3 regions of the Lysinibacillus phoenicis genome follow, and region 1 is predicted to be linked to each of the others. Evidence: riboswitches for the same ligand, from Rfam matches in the RefSeq annotation. Region 1 holds a riboswitch; each other region holds the start of a gene.
What was found. A riboswitch is a leader RNA that binds a small molecule or an ion and turns the genes downstream of it on or off. The one in region 1 is predicted to bind S-adenosylmethionine.

Region 1 (4,276 bases):
AGAGCTATCTCCTAAAGGGATAGCTCTATTTTTGCTAAATTTGTAAAGGGTTGAATGCAATTTTCAATGAAAATAGGTTTATACTGTAGAAAGAACTAATAATAGGGGCGGTTTATATGAAAACAGTTGTTGTATTAGGTGGCGGAATTACAGGATTATGCACAATGCATTACTTACAACGTCAAGTGAAGGAGAATAATCTAGATGTTCGTCTAGTACTTGTAGAGAAAAATACATATCTAGGTGGTAAGTTACATTCGGCATATGAAGAAGGATTTATTATGGAAACAGGTGCTGATTCTATTGTCGCTCGCCATAAAGGTGTTATGGAGCTAGTGCAGGAGCTTGATTTTGAAGATAATCTAGTTTATAACGAAACCGGCATTTCTTATATTTACACAAATAATGAACTACATGCTATTCCAGCTGATTCTACATTTGGTATTCCAATGAGCTTGGCATCCTTAGAGGAAAGCACATTAATATCAGAGCAAGGAAAGCAGGAAGCATTAAAGGATTTGACATTACCAAACAAAGGCTTTACAAAGGAAAGTTCAATTGGCGAGTTCTTAACCTACTATTTAGGAGAGGAACTAGTAAAAAACCAAATTGCACCAGTTCTAGCAGGTGTGTATTCAGGTGATTTACATCAGCTTTCAATTGCTTCTACTTTACCGTATTTAATTGATTATAAGAATGATTATGGAAGTATCATTAAAGGTTTTGATGCGAACCGTGAGCAATTTGTTAAAGCTGCCAATAAAAAATTTATATCATTTAAAAATGGTTTAACTTCTTTAATCGATCGACTTGAGCAAACATTAACCAATGTTGAAATTATCAAGGGTGTCGCTACTTTACATGTTCAAAAACAGAAAGACCGCTATACAATTTCATTAGCAAATGGTGAAAATATCGGAGCAGATTATGTTGTGCTTGCACTACCGAATGAAGCTGTTCAAAGCCTCATGAAGGACGAATCATTAAACTGTTATTTTAATCAATTTACTACTGCGTCAGCCATTACCATATACTTAGGCTTCGATGTACCAGACGCGAAATTGCCAGCAGATGGAACGGGCTATATTGTCTCTCATAATTCTAACGTTACTTGTAATGCAGTAACTTGGACAAGTCGTAAATGGAAGCATACATCGAGAGACAATAAATTACTTGTACGACTCTTCTATAAGAGTATTAACCCAGCGTATGAACAACTACGTGCCATGACTGATGAAGAATTGGCAACCGTTGCTTTAGAGGATGTTCGAAAGAGCTTGGGAATAGAAGAGGATCCAACCGTAGTAAATGTAACAAAATGGATTGATCAAATGCCTAAATACGACTTAGCTCACAGAGAAGCGTTACAAGGGTTGCTTCAGGAACTGAACAAAAACTATCCAAATTTAGCTATAGCAGGCTGTTCATATTTTGGTGTAGGTATCGGAGCTTGCATTCAAAATGGGAAAAAAATTGGTGAGGAGCTTGCAGAGGAACTATCCAGTTTCTAAGATTTTAAGTTAAAAATTACTTTGTTACGTGAAATACTCTTGACTCATTCGTCAGTAAACGATATGATTCTTTTAATTATTTAAAAAATTCATACTTAATTCTTATCAAGAGAAGCAGAGGGACTGGCCCATTGAAGCTTCAGCAACCAACTTATTGTCAGGTGCTAAATCCAGAAGACCGTTGAGTCGAAGATGAGAAGGAACAACAATGCTGAATCGTTAAAGCCTTCTTTTTTATGAAAGAAGGCTTTTTATTATACAGAGACATAGGAAGAGAGGCTAGTTTTATGGGATTGCTTGAGAAGTTAAACACGCATGTATTGACGGCGGATGGTGCAATAGGCACAGTTCTTTATGGCTATGGATTGGAATATTGCCATGAGGAAATGAATGTGCAGAGACCAGAGTTAATTGAAAAGATTCATAGAGAATATATTGCGGCTGGTGCTGACATCATTCAAACGAATACGTACGGTGCAAATGCCATCAAATTAGCTCGCTATGGATTAGAATCACGCGTTCAACAATTTAATGAAGCAGCTATTACAATTGCTAAGCGAGCAGCTGCAGATGGAGGTCAATTTGTTTTAGGGACAATAGGAGGTATTCGTGGTATCCGAAAAAGTGATGCAACACTAGAGGAAATATTAGCGACTGTAGAGGAACAAGCAAGTGTTTTACTTGCAGGAAATCCAGATGGCCTCTTACTTGAAACCTATTATGATTTTGAAGAATTAACTGCAACATTAAAAATGTTACGTGCAAAAACAATGTTACCAATTATTGCACAAGTATCTATGCATGAGCCTGGTGTTTTACAAAATGGAATGTCTTTAAATAATGTTTTGCATGAGCTAGAAACACTTGGTGCAGATATCGTTGGTGTCAATTGCCGGCTAGGCCCACATCATACAATACAAGCATTTGAAGGCGTAGAACTTCCTGAAAAGGCATTTATGTCAGCTTATCCGAACGCTTCACTTCTTGACTTAGAAGATGGGCGTGTCGTTTATGAATCGGAGGCTGATTATTTTGGTCGAGCAGCAGTAGAACTACGTGATCAAGGGGTACGCTTGATTGGGGGCTGCTGTGGTACGACACCAAAGCATATAGCGGCAGCAAAAAAATATTTAGAGGAGTTATCACCCGTTCATGAAAAGCATGCGAAACCTGAAAAGATTGAGGTCGTTCGAGAAGCAGAGCCTCCTAAGTATGAGCCTCTTCATGAAAAAGTAAAACGTGAACGATCTGTCATTGTAGAACTGGATACACCTAGACATTTAGAAATTGATGGATTCCTTGTAGGAGCAAAACAATTGTATGATGCTGGCGCAGATGTAGTCATGATGGCAGACAATTCTCTAGCCTCTCCTCGTATTAGCAATATTGCAATGGGAGCATTGTTGAAGAATACACATGGCGTACGTCCTCTAACACATATTACATGTCGAGATCGTAATTTAATCGGTCTGCAATCACATTTAATGGGATTAAATGCTTTAGGAATTCATGATGTCTTAGCTGTTACGGGTGATCCAACAAAAGTTGGGGACTTCCCAGGTGCGACAAGCGTTTATGATGTCTCCTCGATGGAGCTAATCCAATTAATTAAGCAGTTAAATGAAGGGGTCTCTTTCTCTGGTAAACCCCTTCGAAAAAAAGCAAATTTTTCAGTGGCTGCTGCATTTAATCCAAACGTTCGTGTGTTAGACCGTGCTGTGGCACGTTTAGAAAAGAAAATCGAACATGGTGCAGATTATTTTATTTCACAGCCAGTGTATACGAAGGAAAAAATTGTGGAAATTTACGAGGCAACAAAGCATCTACAAGCACCGATATATATTGGGATTATGCCCGTTACGAGTTATAAAAGTGCAGAGTTTTTACACCACGAGGTGCCTGGCATCAAATTATCAGAAGATGCCTTAGCAAGAATGAAGGCTTGTGGTGAAGATAAAGAACGTGCAACAGCTGAGGGTATTGCCATTGCAAGGGAATTAGTAGAGGTGGCTGCGCAATATTTTAATGGTATTTACCTTATTACACCTTTTTTACGCTATGATGTGACACTAGAGTTGATGAAATATATTGAGCAATTGGATGAACAAAAAAAAGGAGTAAGTATACATGGCTAAGCACTTGATTGAAGAGCAATTAGAGAAACGTATTTTAATTCTTGATGGCGCAATGGGAACAATGCTACAAAATGAAAACTTATCGGCAGATGATTTTGGTGGAGAGGAGCTCGATGGGTGTAATGAAAATCTTGTGCTTACTAGACCTGATGTTATAGAGAAAATTCATCTTAAATATTTAGAGGCTGGCGCAGATATCATTTGTACGAATACATTTGGTGGAACTCCTCTTGTGTTAAATGAATACGATCTGGGTGCAAAAGCGGAAGAGATTAATAAACGTGCAGTTGAAATTGCTCGCCAAGCGGTGGATAAATTTACAACATCGGATTGGCCGCGATTTGTAGCTGGAGCTATGGGACCAACAACAAAAACATTATCCGTAACTGGCGGTATTACATTTGATGAGCTCGAGGAAAATTTCTTTATCCAAGCGAAGGCCTTAATTGAGGCAGGAGCAGATGTGCTGTTATTGGAAACAAGTCAGGATATGCTGAATGTTAAAGCCGGCACATTAGGGGTAACACGTGCTTTCGCGGCAACTGGCAAGGAACTTCCCGTTATGATTTCAGGAACAATTGAACCGATGGGTACGACACTCGCAGGACAAACGATTGATGCCTTTTATAT
Region 2 (4,276 bases), 2.2 Mb from region 1:
CGTAATAGGTTTGATCACTGCTTGACTAGCGATTTCTAAATCTGATAATGGTTGATTTTTCGTTGTCATTTGGCATCCTACTTTCTTTGTTGTTCATTTCCATTATAGTCTTAATTGTGAAAAAAAAGAAAGCCAGATATGCAAGCATTTCGACAATCAATTGACATCTTTGTTCAATTCATGTATGTTCTAAGAGAAAATGCAATTTTTTCACATTTTCTCAATGAGAGCACAACTTATTTAACTTTATTTTACATTCAAGCGCATTGGAGGCGAATGCTTATGCAACAGGGGATCGTAAAGTGGTTCAATAATGAAAAGGGTTATGGCTTTATTGAATGTGATGATGGAGAAGATGTATTTGTACATTTTACGGGCATCCAGGAGGAAGGCTTCCGTACACTTGAAGAAGGTCAAAAGGTATCATTTGATGTGGTAGAGGGTAATCGTGGACCTCAAGCATCAAATGTTGTGAAATTATAACGGTAATGGACTATTAGCTTAGTTCCAAATGGACAGCGGAGCAGGAATGAAATATTCCTTCATCCGCTTTTTTTATTACCAATGGTGGCCCTTTGCAAATTTGATACTAAGTATGTGAAGCATATAGCATGACAAAAGGGAATTACACTTGAAATAATTTCAAAAAAGCTATAAGAAAACTGCGGAACGAAGGGCGGCACTCCTGCGGGAAAAGCGGAAAAGTCGAGATCCTGGACTGAGCGAAGCGAGGGAAGCAGCTCGACCTCACCCGCGGAAAGCGTCCGTCCATTGTGGAAATCAATAGCTTAGCTTTATTTCATTGTAAAAGAAAAAAGACTGTAGGCAAACTCAAAATTCATCGAGTTTGTCTACAGTCTGAATCCATTTCAGCATATGAAGTGGATATTGTAATTATCGATTAATCCAATAAAAAGCGCCAGGACATACTAATGTTTCCTTTGTTCGATGAGGATCTTTTAATGTCACACCAAATGGCCCTTCTTTTATATGACCAAGTGTCATAGCTACTGCAACCTCTTCCTCATAAAAATCCAATCGGATATTCGGGAGCTGTAACGAGATGAACTGCTCATGTTGCACAGGCTCTGGTAGCTGCAATACCTCCTGCCATAAACGAACTGTTCTTCGTATATCCTTGACATACAATTGGATTGATTCCATTGTAATCGCTTGTTTTGTATCAATAGCACCGCTTGTCACTAATTGTGACAGACGTTCCTCATCTTCCTCTGCCCATTCAATTAAAAATGGAAAATCAATGAGAAGATCTGGTTTGCCAAAATGGAGAAGCTTCCACTTCACAACAGTGCCATCCGGTCTTGTTCGACTGCAAGCATCCGGCCCATATACATCATAACCTAATGCTCGTAAGCGTTGACCCTCTTCCTCAATTTTTTTGGTACGCAAGGCTATTCGTGAAAATCCTTGGCGCTCTTGATCACGTTTAAACGTATAATGTAAGGAATATGGGTATTGTGCCGCCTGCTCAAATAAATCACGATCATAGATAGCAATTTGTTCAATATAGCTTAAGCCAAAGTAGCTTAACGTATTATAAGTCCCCCACATCGTGTGCTGCCCACCATTCACTGTGTGGACATTTCGTTTATTGAAGAAAACCTTTATATTTTCTGGTGATTCCACTTGGTGAACCAGGTGATCAAAATATAAAGTCATGGCAATTCCCCTTTCTTTCCCCATTACCTTTACCTGTATGTTTAATTGGTTTAAAATTTACTCAAGAAAAGGAGTTACTAGTAGGATATGAAAAAAAAGTTCATTTTACCTACTTACTCCGTGAACTAATTTATATTAATAAAGAGGTGATATTTGAATGACAGATCAAGTAGCTGCTTTTAAATTGGCATTAGGTAATTACCCTACAGGCGTTACAGTTGTCACAACAAGTCATGAAACAAAACCTATAGGCTTAACCGTCAATTCCTTTGCATCTGTTTCAATCGACCCGCTCCTTATTTTGTGGTCACTCGATAAAAATTCTCAGCTTCATTCTTATTTTACGAATGCTTCTCATTTCGCGGTCAATATTTTAGCAAGCGACCAAGAACATTTATGTACACTATTTGCCAGTAAAATCCCTGATCGTTTTGCACAGGCACAGTGGTCCACTTCATCTTTAGGTCTACCGATTTTACATGATACAGCAGCTATTTTACAATGTAAAACGTTTCAGCAAATAGATGCTGGCGACCATACCATTTTTATTGGGCATGTGCAAGACATTACAAACGGGCAAAAAGAACCGTTACTATACCATCGCCGTCATATTGGGCAAATACCAAAAAGCTTTTATAGTTAATTTTTTAGACAAAAAAAGGGCCACTTGTAAGCAAAGGAAATCCTTCATGCTTATTGGTGGCCTTTTGACATCGTTCAACTGAAATCAATGTTATTTTTTCTGCGGAAATCTCTGTTTTTCAAGCCTATTAATTTGCACAATAACACCATCTTGGATCGTAATATGCACTTCACCAAATTCAAGATTTTGAATTGCCTTGGCAATTGCCTCTAATTTTTTATCATCTACCTTTACTGATTGAGCCATACGATACACCCCTTCTTTTTCATTCTTGTTGTACAAAAGAGGCCAACGCATCAAACTGATTGATAGCCCCTCCTATCTCTCAGATACCATCTGTTGGATTTGGCACCTAACTTTTCGGTTGCCGAGGCTTCGTTGGGCCAAGTCCCTCCACCTCTCTTGATAAGAGTACTGCGTTTCTTGACAATAATTCTATAATTCTACTATACGAATGTCAATATAAAATATTAGAAAACCTAGCTGAATACTTTGTAATATCAATCTTCTACGTTTGTATGAGTCGATATGAATGTATTTTATGCCAAATCAGTAGTAAATAGATGACTACTCTCAAACTTTTTAATTGGACCATTTTCTCAAAATGAGTTCAATTGGACCACGTTGATGGATAGTCCTCCACCATATCGAAAAAAACACACAGCCTAAAAAATAACAACATGCATAGAGCATTGAAAAAACGACTGTTAGATTATTCGATAAATCGAAAACTTCTAACACAGTGATGCCAATAAAGACATGGCCAACATAGTGTGTTAAGGACAATTGACCCGTTTTAATGATTGCTTCTATTACTTTATTTTTGAAAGTTTCTACAAAATACATACAACCTACTATTATCACAATAGCCGAAGCCGAATTTGATAGAACATACATTATATTTGGTGGAATTGGTCCTGTATCAAATAAATACAACGCACTATCATGATCTAAGAAATATTTTGTCGAGAAGTGAATAATCACCTTTGAAAAAATTTCTATAATCACTCCTAACAAGATACCTACCGTAACTAATTTCTTTCTTAATGCCCTATTGGTTAAATCTAAGGTACCTACAATCATCCCAATGAGAAAAAAAGATATCCATGGAAAAACGGGGTGGTAGCCATTAAACAGTAAATTTCTCATAAAACCTTCTACCGTCCAAAAATCTATATACTCTAATAAAATATATTTTGGATGCCACCCAACTAGATAATTGAATTGGATTTGTAGCCATTGGGAAACGATTATCACCGCACTAATTGTAAAAAGCATGGTTTTCTTTGAAGTTGCTATCAACAAAGCTGCAAGAAACATATAAACACCGTAATAATGTAAAATATCTCCCGTCCATCCCACCACATATAAAACCATCCCAACAACAAACAAAAAAAGAGCTCGCTTCCATAAAGTTAACTTACTTTGGCGAATAAGAATTGGGTCCTTTGCTTCCCTTGCTTTCCGCGTCATCAGCGCAGTCCCTATTCCTGCTAGAATGACAAATAGTGCAGAGGCGCGCCCCTCAAAAAGACTTTGCAATTGAATGAGCCATTGTGAACCATTGGCAGTTGAACCTGAAATAACGCCAAAGTTTACAATAAACATACCTAACATTGCTAATGCTCTTGCAAAATCTAAGCCCTCAATACGACGATGACCAAGTTGCTTATTCATCTTTTCCCCCTTGAATGACGCTATGTACTGCCTCCCTCCAAATAGCCTTATAGTTCAATTGACTACCAGTTAACATAAAATTGCCAATATTATCATAGAGCATGGCTAACATGTGGGCTTTCGCTTCTATGTTGGCATTTTCATCTAACACCTCTAGTTGCACTGCGTATTGAAAAATATCATAAAATCTTGCTAAATAATCTGATTGAAGCTCTAATAACTGTTGCATGTAGTGGTCGTCGCGAGCGGCTAATAACAAATACTGACTAAATATTT
Region 3 (4,276 bases), 3.1 Mb from region 1:
TATCCCTCTTATCATGGGATTGATTTTTATTGGGATGTCATTGGTATATGCTCAACAAGAATTTGGACATCTGCCAATAAACGCTTATACAAAATCCAATATGTCAGGTGTTCATATATCTACTTCATTGCAATTAGACTCAAACCCTACTGTTGCGCCCGTTTATAAAAAAATTATTCATAATGAAGAAGTTGAAACATTGTTGCAAGATAAATTAGGGTTATCGGAGTTGAGTACAAAGAATTATAAAGAAGACAAAGAAATTTTATTGCAAGACAAAGCAGGTATGCAATATACATTATTTATAAGTTCAATGGGAAATTGGTCGTTAACAGCGAATAATTATTCGCAGCAAGCGACATCGACTGGTCAGGAACACTTGATTGATAAGGCGAAGGCATTGATGGACGAACTTTCTATCCTCCCTCAAGAAGCAGAGTTTTCTGTACTGGAAAACGGGGAATTTGAATGGAATCTTCCAGATCGTCCCGATTTAAATGTCGACTATTGGTATGGGGATGTAGTTCTTGATCTTACACAAGATGGACGTGCATATTCATTAGCCTATAATGTTCAAAGAAATCAATTTACACGGGAAGTAGATATCTTCTCCCCTGCTGAAGTATATGAGCAAATAAAGAATGGAGAATTTCCTCAAATAAAGTATAATGCACTCGTTACAGAAGAAGAGCTGGTTCTAAAAAAAGACGATCAGCTTGAAATTGAATTAATCGAGCTAACGTATATGTATGACACAAAAGGTTTCTATCAGCCAGTATACAACGTTTCTGGAACATTAAACGGAAACAACTGGTTTACACTAATACAGGCAAGAAAGTAATCCTTCTAAATCTAAAACATTACTTTAAGAGATGAAAAAGACCAGCTAAGCTAAAATTTTGCTTTGCTGGTCTTATTTGAGCTTTAGGCTTTCTTTTTTGAAGGGTATCCAATAGAAATAGCTATCATTCCGCAAATACCAATAAGAATGGGATAGATCGAGTATTGCAGCATACTTACTGGTGATATTTTGGCCACGCTTGCGGCAGCAAGGAATTGAGCCCCATACGGCAGAAGCCCTTGGACTGTACAGGAGAAAATATCTAATATACTTGCGGATTTTCTTGGCTCAATGTCATATTGTTCAGCAATATTTTTGGCAAGTGGCCCAGCAATTAATATCGCAATTGTATTATTAGCAGTAGATAAATTCGTTAAACCCACAAGGCTAGCAATGCCGAATTCAGCACCCTTTTTCGATTTAATTCTACTTGTCGCAAGGTGCAGCAAAAAGTCAATGCCTCCATTAAACTTAATAACCTCTACCATTCCAGCTATTAATATGGCAAGAAAGGCGATTTCATACATACCGGACATGCCTTCTCCAATCGTTTGCAGAAGGCTCATCAAGTGATAGCTACCATCTACTAAGCCAACAGCACCTGCAAGGACAATCCCTAATGCCAGCACAAGGAAAACATTCATCCCAGATAACGCTAAAATGATCACTAAAACATATGGTACAATTTTAACCCAACTATAGCTTACATGCGCCACTTGTGCTGTTTCACCCATTGAAATGATTGCTAAAATAATGCTCGTTACAATAGCTGCTGGCAATACAATCCAAAAATTAACCTTAAACTTATCCTTCATTTGTGCGCCTTGTGAACGTACGGCAGTAATGGTTGTATCTGAAATAAAGGATAAATTATCACCAAACATGGAGCCACCAACAACAGCTGCCATCACTAAAGCAATAGAAAGGTCTGTAAGATCACTTATTCCAACGCCTATTGGAGCTAATGCAACAATCGTTCCCACGGATGTACCCATTGAGAGGGAAATAAAACAGGCAATGATGAACAAGCCCACAACCAGTAAGTTTTGCGGAACGACCGATAAAGCAAAGTTAACAGTGGAATCTACTGCCCCCATACCTTTTGCAACCTCTGAAAAGGCCCCAGCCAAGAGAAAAATAATAACCATCATCATGACATTTAAATTCCCTGCACCTTGACAAAAAATATCAACTTTTTTCGTAAACGATTCTTTTCGATTCATGGCTAGAGCCACAGCACCTGCAATGGTGATAGCAACAATGACAGGAAAGGCATAAAAATCACCTGTAATAACCCCAGAACCAATAAATAATATCATAAAAACAACAAATGGGATCAGCGCCCATGGATTCTCTTTCTTCACTGTTTTACCTCCAAAAAAATTAAAATCAGCCTTTTTCCATAAAAAAAGGCCTCATCTTGAATGAACAAGAAGAGGCCTTATATTGAAAATACACCTCTTATCTATCAAGTCATTTCTTGCTGGATTTGGCACAGTAACTTAATGACTAAGTTCCGCTGCCGAGATTTCATCGGGCCAGTCCCTCCATCTCTCTTGATAAGAAGAAAAAATATTATTTTTTTGACACAATATTAAAAGATTAAAATAAAAAATTAATATTTGCAACAAGTTTTTTCTTTAACTTCTATACGTACATAGATTTTCCGATTAATCTTAGAAGAAATCTGCTTATTGTAGCTGATTTTGTGTATTACTGAATAACGCCGATAGCGGATATTCCATCTTGCTCCTCGGGTATTCATCCTGCTTCGCGGTTATTTCACCTTACTCCTCGGGTATTCAGCCTTGCTCCGCGGGTATTTCGCCTTGCTTCGCGGGTATTTCACCTTACTCCGCGGGTATTTCGCCTTGCTTCGCGAGTATTTCACCTTACTCCGCGGGTATTTGCCTGCTAAATAATAGAATATAATCCCAAGTAGCTTATTGTGCAACTAACAAAAAACCAGGTGCTCTTCTAAGAAGAACGCCTGGTTTTATTGTGAAAGTGAATCTTACTAACTTACTTAGTTTTGATTCGTTATAATACTACGCTAAGTTGAGGCAATGAACAAGTTAAAATATTTTCCAACAAAATTTTAGGGAATTTTTATGTTTTTTCGAGCATTTCAGGAACCCGTTTCAAAGGTATTAAATTTTGTAGTGCTCATTATTTTCGTTAAAGTAAGTAATAATAAAGTCCCGTAACTGTTGAACGGCAGCTGACGAAATGGAATTTTTTACCCAGGACAGACCTACTGTATACGTTGGATTCATATTAGCTATTTTTACAAAATGTAAATTAAACTTTCTACAAACCGATATGGGCAACAAGGCTACACCCTGTTCCAGCTGGATAATTTCTGCCAGAAGGGTTGAATCTACTTCATAGTTTTTGATAGGCATAAATCCCGCTCTTTCACAAAGTGACGTTGTAAAACGACTATATTCTGCATTGTTGGCTAAGGAAATAAAGGATTCATTTGCAAACTTAGCTAGAGCAACCTCTGACTGACCAGCCAATGGGTGATTAGAAGGCAACACAAGTACTACATCCTCTGCCACAAGCACACAGGTTTCAATTTCTTCATCAATGATTGGAGGGCCTGCTATGCCCAGATCAATATCCCCTCTCTTTAAATTTATACGTATATCATCCCTTGTCTCAATTCCCTGTTGAATTTTGGCATGAGGAAAATCATTAATATATTGACTAATTAGTCCAACGAGAAATCGTGTATTTGATATGGCTATTTTAACTGTACGAGCATTGATTTCATCAAGTGATTGAATATCCATTTTTGCATTTTCTAGTTCGATAAATACCTTATTAACATGCTTGAGCATAATCTGTCCTGCAGCACTTAATTCAATATTTCTTCCTTTTCTATGAAATAATTTTGTGCCTAGTTCATCCTCCAGACGTTTTATAGTCAAACTTAAGGATGGCTGTGCAATATTTAACTGTTGAGCCGCCTTCGAAATATGCTCTGTATTTGCTACTGTTTGAAAATACTTCAATTGTAAAAGTTCCATTTCGCTTAAGCCCCCTAATTCATTTATCTAAATAAATATATTTATATTTTATTATGTATTAGACGCAATGTAAAATCCGCATTAAAGTAGTTATTGTAAGAAGACAAAGTTGAAAGAATGGTGGTTTTTCATGAGAAAAGATGAAGTAATGAGACAATTCACAACACCGTTGGATGCAGGTGCTTATCCCATTGGACCTTATCGCTTTTATAACCGTGAATATTTAAATATCGTCTATAAAACAGATATGGAAAAACTTAAGAAAATTGTTCCAGAACCATTGGAAGTGAAGGAGCCCTTTGTCAAATTTGAAATCATGAAAATGCCAGATGTAACAGGGCTAGGTTCTTATACAGAGTGTGGTCAGGTCATTCCTGTTAGCATGGATGGTGAAGAAGGT

Region 2: another riboswitch for S-adenosylmethionine. It lies ahead of ABC382_RS07095 (YezD family protein); the one in region 1 lies ahead of ABC382_RS18200 (bifunctional homocysteine S-methyltransferase/methylenetetrahydrofolate reductase).
Region 3: another riboswitch for S-adenosylmethionine. It lies ahead of ABC382_RS02525 (Na+/H+ antiporter NhaC family protein); the one in region 1 lies ahead of ABC382_RS18200 (bifunctional homocysteine S-methyltransferase/methylenetetrahydrofolate reductase).

What each region holds. Positions count from the first base shown of each region.
Region 1 is NZ_JBDFMP010000002.1:3,345,134-3,349,409, forward strand. Features, by position in the region: gene ABC382_RS18195 (protoporphyrinogen oxidase) at 117-1,511, shown strand; SAM riboswitch class I at 1,611-1,710, shown strand; gene ABC382_RS18200 (bifunctional homocysteine S-methyltransferase/methylenetetrahydrofolate reductase) at 1,799-3,646, shown strand; gene metH (methionine synthase) at 3,639-4,276, shown strand, end outside.
Region 2 is NZ_JBDFMP010000002.1:1,112,351-1,116,626, forward strand. Features, by position in the region: gene ABC382_RS07075 (formate--tetrahydrofolate ligase) at 1-69, opposite strand, end outside; gene ABC382_RS07080 (cold-shock protein) at 283-483, shown strand; gene ABC382_RS07085 (VOC family protein) at 895-1,680, opposite strand; gene ABC382_RS07090 (flavin reductase family protein) at 1,838-2,323, shown strand; gene ABC382_RS07095 (YezD family protein) at 2,414-2,569, opposite strand; SAM riboswitch class I at 2,639-2,735, opposite strand; gene ABC382_RS07100 (DUF418 domain-containing protein) at 2,906-4,000, opposite strand; gene ABC382_RS07105 (TetR/AcrR family transcriptional regulator) at 3,993-4,276, opposite strand, start outside.
Region 3 is NZ_JBDFMP010000002.1:275,336-279,611, reverse strand. Features, by position in the region: gene ABC382_RS02530 (VanZ family protein) at 1-841, shown strand, start outside; gene ABC382_RS02525 (Na+/H+ antiporter NhaC family protein) at 925-2,160, opposite strand; SAM riboswitch class I at 2,300-2,407, opposite strand; gene ABC382_RS02520 (LysR family transcriptional regulator) at 2,992-3,876, opposite strand; gene ABC382_RS02515 (acetoacetate decarboxylase) at 4,007-4,276, shown strand, end outside.